Linked DNA regions of Variovorax terrae. The protein of the gene in region 2 interacts with the protein of the main gene of each other region in a pairwise test. Links are inferred from orthologs where the notes say so. Each region holds a gene or a part of one and is shown on either strand. Other genes may lie near its edges.

The links. The genes of interacting proteins can lie anywhere in the genome.
Region 1: the proteins of dhaK (region 2) and MMF98_RS05605 interact in binary tests that used the Escherichia coli proteins (3 or more experiments, as listed by UniProt). The link is inferred for Variovorax terrae from one-to-one orthologs.

Annotation. Positions count from the first base shown.
Region 1 is NZ_JALGBI010000001.1:1,181,575-1,186,669, reverse strand. What follows is about bases 1,444-4,380. They hold MMF98_RS05605 (DNA topoisomerase IV subunit B), read right to left. Parts: upstream 3,935-4,380; coding sequence 1,952-3,934; downstream 1,444-1,951. Other genes in these bases: MMF98_RS05600 (MFS transporter), read left to right, coding at 4,048-4,380; MMF98_RS05610 (histone deacetylase family protein), read right to left, coding at 1,444-1,929. Also shown: MMF98_RS05620 (lytic transglycosylase domain-containing protein), read right to left, coding at 1-347; MMF98_RS05615 (GNAT family N-acetyltransferase), read right to left, coding at 344-877; more of MMF98_RS05610, read right to left, coding at 874-1,443; more of MMF98_RS05600, read left to right, coding at 4,381-5,095. UniProt on the Escherichia coli protein: Topoisomerase IV is essential for chromosome segregation; it is the principal protein responsible for decatenating newly replicated chromosomes. It relaxes supercoiled DNA.
Region 2 is NZ_JALGBI010000001.1:756,517-761,460, reverse strand. What follows is about bases 951-3,736. They hold dhaK (dihydroxyacetone kinase subunit DhaK), read right to left. Parts: upstream 2,944-3,736; coding sequence 1,957-2,943; downstream 951-1,956. Other genes in these bases: MMF98_RS03490 (ABC transporter substrate-binding protein), read right to left, coding at 3,692-3,736; dhaL (dihydroxyacetone kinase subunit DhaL), read right to left, coding at 2,958-3,587; MMF98_RS03505 (ABC transporter substrate-binding protein), read right to left, coding at 951-1,902. In the rest of the region: MMF98_RS03510 (M20 aminoacylase family protein), read left to right, coding at 1-424; more of MMF98_RS03505, read right to left, coding at 724-950; more of MMF98_RS03490, read right to left, coding at 3,737-4,867. UniProt on the Escherichia coli protein: Dihydroxyacetone binding subunit of the dihydroxyacetone kinase, which is responsible for the phosphoenolpyruvate (PEP)-dependent phosphorylation of dihydroxyacetone via a phosphoryl group transfer from DhaL-ATP.

The DNA.
Region 1 (5,095 bases), 420 kb from region 2 along the record:
TGCAGGTCCGAGGCCTCGCGCAGCACATGCTTGATCGCCTTGTAGCTCGGCGACACCTCGAAGAAGGCGATCAGCCGGGGCCCGGCGGTCGGCACGCTGACCGCGCGCGGCGTGCCCGCGCCCCGGGCCGCCGCGCCGGGGGCCACGCCCTGGGCGGTGTCGAAGCTCTCGTCGCCGCGGAAGAACAGCTCGTAGCGCTCGTCCTCGCGCTCCGCGGCGAAATGCGCCACGCCCTTCTCGTCGACATAGCCCCACACGTCGGCATGCGCCGGCTGCTGCAAAATTGATAGCAATCCAAGACCCGCCAGCAAGGACCTCCAGCCTATTTGATGCCAGAATCGGCTCATGCGAAGAGCTCCCGGCCGAGGCCGCGTCGGGCGGCGAATTCGGGCTGCAGCATGGACATGACGATCAGCGAGTCGTAGCCGCCGCCTTCCGAGCGAGCCACGCGCACCGCCTCGCGCAGGCGGCCCTCGACCACGAAGCCCTCGCTGTCGTACAGCGCCTGGGCCCGGGTGTTGTGGGCCTTCACGTCCAGCCACAGCCGGTGCGCGCCGAGGTCGTCGAACGCCACCTTCTTGGCCACGCGCAGGGCGGCGCGGCCGAAGCCCGCGCCCTGCGTGCGCACCACCATGCGCTTGAGCTCCAGCGACTGGTGCGGGCTGCGACAGCCGATCAGGATCAGGAAGCCCTCGGCGTCCAGGTCCGGGCCGCCCTCGATGATGAAGTGCCGGAAATCGGGAAAGCGGATCGCCGCCTCGTGCTGAGTGCGCTCCCAGGGCGTGATGAAGGGCTGGTTGGCCTGGTCCTGCTCGAGCGAGAGCACGAACTCCAGGTCGCTCTGCATGGTGGGGCGCAGGCGCACACGGCTGCTCATGCCACGGCCCCCTGCCGAGGGCGGGCCAGCCCGCCGAGCACCGCCAGCAGGTGCGCTCCGACGGCCTCGACCGCGTAGCCGCCCTCCTGCACCAGCAGGCAGGGCAGGCCCAGCGCGGCCAGGCTGCGGCCGATGGCGGTGAATTCGTCCGTGCCCAGCGAGAAGCTGCAGATCGGGTCGTCGGCGCTGGTGTCGAGCCCGAGCGAGACCACCAGCAGCTCGGGCGCGTAGGCGCTCACGCAGGCCAGCGCCTCGCGCAGGGCCACCAGCCAGTCGGCGTTGCTCGTGCCGGCCGCCAGCGGCAGGTTGAGGTTGCAGCCCAGGCCCGCGCCTTCGCCGCGCTCGTCGGCATGGCCGAGGTAGAACGGGTACTCGGTCAGCGGGTCGCCATGGAGGCTCACGAACAGCACGTCGCTGCGGTCGTAGAACAGGGCCTGGGTGCCGTTGCCGTGGTGGTAGTCGAGGTCGAGCACGGCCACGCGCGCCGCGCCGCCGTCGAGCGCGGCCTGCGCCGCCACGGCCGCGTGGTTGACGAAGCAGTAGCCGCCGAAGAAATCGCGCCCCGCATGGTGGCCCGGCGGACGCGTGAGCACGTAGGCGCTGGCGCCCGCCCCTTGCCCGGCCAGTGCGTCCAGCCCGCTGAGCGCGGCCTGGGCGCCCCAGTAGGCGGCCTCCCAGGCGCCGGCGGTCAGCGGCGTGCCGTTGTCCATGGAGTACAGGCCGAGCTGGCCCGAGAAATTGCGCGGCTCGATGTCGTGGCGCAGCGTGCGCACCGGCCAGACCGCCGGAAACGCCTCGCCCGTGCCGCCCAGCGCTTGCCACTGCGCGTAGGCGCCCTGCAGGAAGCGCAGGTAGGCCGGGCTGTGCACGCGCTCGAGCGGCGCCAGGCCGTGGTCGCGCAGGGGCCGCTCCGTGCCCAGGCCGCTGTGCTGCAGCGCCTGCCACAGTTGCGCGGCGCGTTCGGGCCGGTCCACGGCAGGCACCAGCCGGCCGCGGAAAAATTCCTGCTGCGGCGCATGGGCGGCGTGCCTTGCGTTGTAGACGATGTTCATGCGGGGCGGTTCTCGCGTGCGCTCAGATGTCGACGTCCACCGCGTCGCCGTGCAGCTCCATGAGCTCGCGGCGGGCGGCGGCTTCGCCCTTGCCCATGAGTTTGGTGATCAGGTTCTCGGTCTGGCCGAAGTCCAGGCTGCCGAGCTGCACCGGCAGCAGGCGGCGGGTGTCGGGGTTGAGCGTGGTTTCCCACAGCTGCCCCGCGCTCATCTCGCCCAGGCCCTTGAAGCGGCTGATGCTCCAGCTGCCTTCGCGCACGCCTTCCTTGCGCAGCTTGTCCAGGGTGGCCGCCAGCTCGCCTTCGTCCAGCACATAGACCTTGGAGGCGGGCTTCTTGCCGCGTGCCGGCGCATCGATGCGGAACAGCGGCGGGCGCGCCACGAACACGTGGCCGGCCTCGATCAGCTTGGGGAAATGCCGGAAGAACAGCGTCAGCAGCAGCACCTGGATGTGCGAGCCGTCGACATCGGCATCGCTCAGGATGCAGACCTTGCCGTAGCGCAGGCCGGACAGGTCGGGCGTATCGTTCGGGCCATGCGGATCGACGCCGATGGCCACCGAGATGTCGTGGATCTCGTTGTTGGCGAACAGCCGGTCGCGCTCGACCTCCCAGGTGTTGAGCACCTTGCCGCGCAGCGGCAGGATGGCCTGGCTCTCCTTGTCGCGGCCCATCTTGGCGCTGCCGCCGGCGGAGTCGCCCTCGACCAGGAAGACTTCGTTGTGGCTGGTGTCCTTGCTCTCGCAGTCGGTCAGCTTGCCGGGCAGCACGGCCACGCCCGAGCCCTTGCGCTTCTCGACCTTCTGGCCGGCGCGCTGGCGCGTCTGCGCGGCCTTGATGGCCAGTTCGGCCAGCTTCTTGCCGTAGTCGACGTGCTGGTTGAGCCACAGCTCGAGCGCCGGGCGCACGAAGCTCGACACCAGGCGCACGGCGTCGCGCGAGTTCAGGCGCTCCTTGATCTGGCCCTGGAACTGCGGGTCGAGCACCTTGGCGCTCAGCACGTACGAGGCGCGCGCGAACACGTCCTCGGGCAGCAGCTTCACGCCCTTGGGCAGCAGCGAATGCAGCTCGATGAAGCTCTTCACCGCGTTGAACAGGCCGTCGCGCAGGCCGCTTTCGTGCGTGCCGCCGGCGCTGGTGGGAATGAGGTTGACGTAGCTCTCGCGCACCGGCTGGCCGTCTTCGGTGAAGGCCACGCACCAGTCGGCGCCCTCGCCTTCGGCGAAGTTGTCGGCGTTCTTGTCGGCATGGCCGCTGCCTTCGAACAGCGGGATGACGGGGTCGCCATTGAGCGTCTGCACCAGGTAGTCGCTCAGGCCGCCCTTGTAGAGCCACTGCTGCGTTTCCCTGGTCTTCTCGTTGACCAGCGTGACGCTCACGCCAGGCATCAGCACGGCCTTGCTGCGCAGCAGGTGCGTGAGTTCGCCCATGGGCAGCGCGGCGGTTTCGAAATACTTGGCATCGGGCCAGGCGCGCACGGTGGTGCCCTGCTTGCGCTCGCCGGCCTCGAGCTTGCGCACCTCGAGCGGCTCGATCACGTCGCCGCCGCTGAAGGCCAGCCTGGCGGCCGAGCCCTCGCGGTGCGTCACCACCTCGAGCCGCTTGGACAGCGCGTTGGTCACCGACACGCCCACGCCATGCAAGCCGCCCGAGAAGCTGTAGGCGCCGCCCGAGCCCTTGTCAAACTTGCCGCCGGCGTGCAGCCGGGTGTAGACCAGCTCGACCACCGGCGCCTTTTCTTCGGGATGCAGGCCGAAGGGAATGCCGCGGCCGTCGTCCTCGACGCTGACCGAGCTGTCGGCATGCAGCGTGACCTTGATCTTCTTGCCGTGGCCCGCAAGCGCCTCGTCGGCCGCGTTGTCCAGCACTTCCTGGATCACATGCAGCGGGTTGTCGGTGCGGGTGTACATGCCCGGGCGCTGCTTGACGGGCTCCAGCCCCTTGAGCACGCGGATCGAACCTTCGGAATAGTCGGAGGGCAGTTTGCCTGCCTGATTCGTAGCCATGGGGCGGATTGTAGTGGCTTGCCGCCCAAACCACTGGATACAAATACAGCCACCTGGCCGGCACACCCCGGAGGCCGCCTGCAGCCTCGGCCCGAAATCGCTACATTCTGCGCATGAGTTCACAACCCAAACAACTGTCGATGGCCCAGCTGCTGGTCTGCGGCGCGGCCATCGTGACCCTGTCCATGGGCATCCGCCACGGCTTCGGGCTCTGGCTCCAGCCGGTGACCCAGGCCAACGGCTGGAGCCGCGAGACCTTCGCCTTCGCCATCGCCCTGCAGAACCTGACCTGGGGCTGCGCCGGCATCTTCGCGGGCATGCTGGCCGACCGCTTCGGCGCCTTCCGCGTCATCATCGGCGGCGCGCTGCTCTATGCGCTGGGCCTGATGGGCATGGCGCATTCGCCCACGCCGCTGCTGTTCGCGGGCACGGCGGGCGTGCTGATTGGCGCGGCGCAGGCCGGCACCACCTACGCGGTGATCTATGGCGTGATCGGCCGCAACGTGGCGGCCGACAAGCGCTCCTGGGCCATGGGCATCGCGGCGGCGGCCGGCTCATTCGGCCAGTTCCTGATGGTGCCGACCGAGGGCTTCCTGATCAGCAGCTTCGGCTGGCAGCAAGCGCTGACGCTGCTGGGCTTCGCCGCCCTGCTCATGGTGCCGCTGGCCTGGGGCCTGCGCGAGCCGGGCTTCGCCGGCGGCGCCGCGCCGCGGCGCGAGCAGACCATCGGCCAGGCGCTGCGCGAAGCCTTCAAGTACCCGAGCTTCCAGCTGCTGATGGCGGGCTACTTCGTCTGCGGCTTCCAGGTGGTGTTCATCGGCGTGCACATGCCCAGCTACCTCAAGGACAAGGGCCTGTCGCCCCAGGTGGCCAGCTACGCGCTGGCGCTGATCGGCCTGTTCAACGTGTTCGGCACCTACATCGCGGGCACGCTGGGCCAGCGGCTGGCCAAGAAGAACATCCTGGCCTTCATCTATTTCGCACGCGCCGTGGCCATCAGCCTGTTCCTGCTGGCGCCGCTGTCGCCGGCGAGCGTCTACCTGTTCTCGGCCGTGATGGGCCTGCTGTGGCTGTCCACCGTGCCGCCCACCAATGCGGTGGTGGCGCAGATCTTCGGCGTGGCGCACCTGTCGATGCTGAGCGGCTTCGTGTTCTTCAGCC
Region 2 (4,944 bases):
CGTGCGCACGTTTTCAACCCGCGTGCTGGACCTGGTCGAACAGCGCATGCGGGAAGTGGCGCAGCATACCTGCCAGGCCTTCGGCATCGAGTGTGAGTTCGAATTCATCCGCACCTACCCACCGACTGTCAATCATCAGGCGCCGGCCGAACTGGCGCGCCGCGTGATGGGCGGCATCGTCGGCGAGGCGAACGTGCTGGACCAGGAACCCGCGATGACCGCCGAAGACTTCGCGTTCATGCTCGAGGCCGTACCGGGCTGCTACGGCTTCATCGGCAACGGGCTCGGCGACCACCGCGCCGTCGGGCACGGCGCCGGCCCCTGCACGCTGCACAACGCCAGCTACGACTTCAACGACGAGATCCTGCCTCTGGGGGCCACGTACTGGGTTCGGCTGGCTGAGGCGTGCCTGGCGCCCTCTTGAGGTGAAAACCAGGCTCTGCTGATTTGAGTTCCCGGCAGCCTGGCTGCGCCAATGGATCAGGCTCACACCAACGATCAATTTCGCTGGCGACTCATGAAGCCAGATGATTGGCGAAACCGACATTGGAGTAGCTCGGATTTGTTGAGCTTGGTGAACAGAGAAGCCTGCGGATTACCGGCGCAGCGCGTGGCCACAGCAAACCGTCGGAAAAATCCTGAGATTTGTGACTTCGCGTTCCCAAGCAGGTAGGAAATCTTCTGCCACCTCGCGGAAAACTGCCTAGCGGCTGCATCCTCAGCTCAGGTTCTTAGCCGCCCATCCCTGTCGTACACGGTCAAGCTGACCTGGGCCAGCGGATTGGGTCGGGACTCGAACCATCGCCCGACATACCCGCCAAAATCATGCTCGCGCGCAGCACGCAACGCCTTGGCGATCTCGGTGGATTGAGTGCTCCGAAGGCTCCTTGTAGCTTCCACGAACATAGTCGCACCGATCCAAGCCTCCATGGTGTGGAAGGTCGGCGCAATCCCGTTGCGCGCACAGAAGGCTCGGTGGTCGAGGCAGACCTTGAGCGCATCGGTATTCGGCAATGGCACGACTTGCGTCACCGAGATACCCGTGACGAGACTTCCCAGCCGCTCTGCCAATCCCTGGCTCCCAACGCTGGACAAAGCGTACAAGTAGCCCTTCCAGCCTGCGGCGCGAAGAGCACGCACGAAGGATGCTGACGCGACGTCGTTGCTTCCCAGAACGACAGCATGCGGGTTGCTTTGCATCAGCGTGGCCACTGCGCCCGGCACGGTGTACTCGCTGCCTGCGGTGTCGATCGAGGTCAGCACGGCATTTTCACGCCGGGCTCCCTCCAGAAGATCGAGCATGGCGCTGCGCATCTCCAAACCCAGGAAGGTCGATTCATACACCAGGGCCAGACGAGACAAGCCAATTGTCTCGGCATGTCGCGCGATGTAGCGAATCTCGTCTGAGTGGCTTGCACGAAAGACAAAAGCGCCCGGCCGACGCGATGACCGCAACTCAACCGCACCCGAAACAGGTGCGATGTAGGGCATGCCGAAAGCCTCGGCAGCCATCGCACCCGCCCGGTTGGCACCCTCCCCGCCAAAGCCGAACAAGACGTGGGCGCCTTGCCCGGCGACAAGATGCCTGACATTGGCCCTCGTCTGTTCAGGATCGCCGCCGTCGTCCAGCGAAACAAGCTCATACCGCAATTCGCGCATCTGGGGCCGCTCATTGGCTTCCTTGAAAGCGGCTGCCGCAGACTGGCGATAGGAAGTGGCAAGGAGGGCGTGCGGCCCCGTCATGGGCAGCGATTGGCCAAGACGAATGGTCTTGACGGGCGCCACAGCCGATTGAGGCCGCGCTGGAGCGACGGCGGCCAGTCCTGCTGCAGCCAGCAAGCTGCGTCTGGTTATCGTATTTTTTTCGGCCTTCGGAGTATTCACCCGGCGTGCAGAGGCCATACCTGGCTCCTTGACTGGAAAACTGCGTGCCATCTGCGGCGGCCCGGCCACCGCCTACCAGCGGAGAGCGGCTGTGTGCACAGGCGCATCCCACAACTGCTTCAGCTCCGAATCGAGCACCGTCACCGTCAGGGACGCACCCGCCATTTCGAGTGAAGTCGTGTAATTGCCGACCAGGAACCGCGCGGGCTTGAAACCCAGCGACCGAAGCTGGGCCTCCGCGCGATGCTGCAGGAGGTAGAGCTCCATCAGAGGCGTTGCGCCGAATCCGTTCACGTGCAGCAGCACTTCCGATCCCGCGCACGGGTTGAGATCGCGAATGATCGCCGTGAGGAGTTCGTCCACGATGACATCGGCCCGCTGCAGGCGCTCCCGGCGCCGGCCTGGCTCGCCATGAATGCCCACGCCAACTTCCATCTCATCCGCGCCGATGTCGAAAGTTTCCCGGCCCGCCGCGGGGACCGTGCAACTGGTGAACGCAATCCCCATGGATGCGGTCGCCTTGTTCACCCGGTCGCCCAGCTCTTTGCACTGCTGCAGATCGGCGCCCGCCTCCGCGGCAGCGCCCACCATCTTCTCCACCATCAGGGTGCCTGCCACGCCCCGTCTGCCGGTGGTGTGGGTCGAATTGTCGACGGCCACATCGTCGTTGACGAGCACCGTCTCGTTCTCGACCTCCAACATCTCGCTGGCCATCTCGAAATTCATCAGGTCGCCCGCGTAGTTCTTGACGATCAGCAACACGCCCTTGCCGGTTTCGACGGCGGTGGCGGCGGCAATCATCTGGTCAGGCGTGGGCGATGTGAAGATCTGTCCCGGGCATGCCGCATCGAGCATGCCCTGGCCCACGAAGCCCACGTGCAACGGTTCATGGCCCGATCCACCGCCGGACAGCAGGGCGACTTTGGGCCGCCGCGACGGGGCCGCCCGGCATACATAGGTGGGATCCATGTGCACCTGGAGGATGCCGGCGTGTGCGCAAGCCATTCCCGCCAACGCCTCTTGCAGCATGCTGTCGGTTTCGTTCAGGAATTTTTTCATGGCGGTCTCCTTGCTCACTGTGAAAGCGTGGTGGCAGTGACGGCGGCGATGATGACTTCACACGTCTTGCACCCAGGATCGATGTGGCCCAGCGCTCGCTCGCCCAACGAGTATGCCCGGCCTTTGGTCGCGATCATGTCACGGGTCGCGACCATGTTCCGGGTCGCCTCGGCGTTGAGCTGCCGGCATATCTCGTCCAGCGGCATATCCTCGGAGACAAGCTTGGTCAGCAGCCGCGAAACAGGTATCAGGACATCCAGCATCGTCTTTTCGCCGACGTCGGCCTTGCCGCGTCGCTTGATGGCGTCCACGCCTGCCGCAAAGGCCTCCGCAATGTCCTGGCGCGCCGGCTCCGGCTTGCCGCTGAGGGATGCGCCCATGGCCGTGAAGAAACTGGAGATCAGCGGACCCGAGGCTCCGCCAATGGTCGACAAAAGCTTCATGCCCATCGCCTGCAGCGCCACCGACGGCAGCATGCGCCCCAGCTCCGCGCGCATCGCCATGAGCGTGGTGCAGCCTCGGCGGATATTCAGGTAGTGATCACCATCTCCAATGGCGCGGTCGAGGGATTCGATATCTGCTTCGTTCTCCAGGATCGAAGCGTGCACAGCTTCCAGGCTGTCGACGATGAGCGAGCTATTCATGATGGGCCTATTTCCTGCGGGCGACGCTGACAAATGATTCAAGGTAGAGGCTGCCTGGCGGCGAAAACGGGGCACCGCCGCCGTTCCCGCCACCTTGCCCCGGGTTAGTTGATGACGCTGGCGTAGAAGGCCTTCTCCATCTCTGCCATGTCCACGGCCTTCATCTCTGCCGAGAGCGGGAACGTGTCGGCGTCGGCATGCACCTTGGCCTTGCTGAAGGCATTCGCATCGGCGATGAAGTCGTTCAACACATACTTGCGCGTATCGATGTCGATCGACGACTGGCCGATGGTCTTCAGGATGCGGAAAAACCTGTCCCAAGCCGGTAGGTCATGTTCACCCCAGCCCTTGCGCTTGGCCATGTCGCCCTTGAAGGTGCGGTGGATCTGCAACAGGCTTTCGGTGCCATAACGGGGGCCGTAGTTCTGCCGGGTCTGCGGCAACGCTTCGAACACGATCTGCGCCGCCGCGCGCGGATTGCGGTCGGCGAATTCGGAGCCCATGGCCCAGCCGCGCAGGTACTTCTGCAGGAATGCCTTGCGGTCGGGGTCCAGGATGTCGGCCCGGCGCACGACGAGCGAGTTGGACGGCAGCGGGGATCCGCGCATGCCCAGCCAGTAGTCGAAGCGCAGTCCCTTGGCTTCGAGGTCGGCGCGCAGGCCTTCCCAGGTCAGTGCCGCGTCACCTTGGCCACTCTGCAATGCCTTGGTCCACGTGGGCCACCCCGCCTCGACATACTTGATGCTCTTCGGGTCGACGCCGACCGCCGCGAACATGGGGTCCGCGATGGACTGCCAGGCGGCGGAGCCGAGCAGCACGGTCTTGCCGGCGAGCTGCTTCAGATCCTTGACCCCCTGGCCCTTGCGAAAGGCGATATTGAACAGATCCAGATTGCCGCTGCCATACACCGAAACCAGATCCATCCGGTTGTTGATGGCAAACGACAGGACGCCGGGAGAGGGAAAGCCGACGTCGGCCTGGTTCACCGCCAGGAATTTCACCACGGCGGTGCCGTCGGAAGGGCCGGCTTCCATCCGGGTCTCGACGCCCAGGTCACCGAAGTACCCCATCTTCCTGGCCACCCAGTACGGGTAGTCGTCCATGACCTCGATGGTGCCTCGCGGCGAGATCCAGGTGTGCGAGCCCTTGTAGGGCGCGGCCTGTGCGGCTCCGCCGCCCATGATCGAACCACCCAGGATGGTGGACGTCACAGCGCCGGAGGCACTGACCTGCAGAAAATGGCGACGGGACAGCCCTGCCCCGTGAAAGGCATGATTCATTGATGCTCCTCTTACTTGGATGAAAACCGCACGAAGGCATGAGCTCTCGGGACTGCACCGCGGCGCAGCAGTCCGCT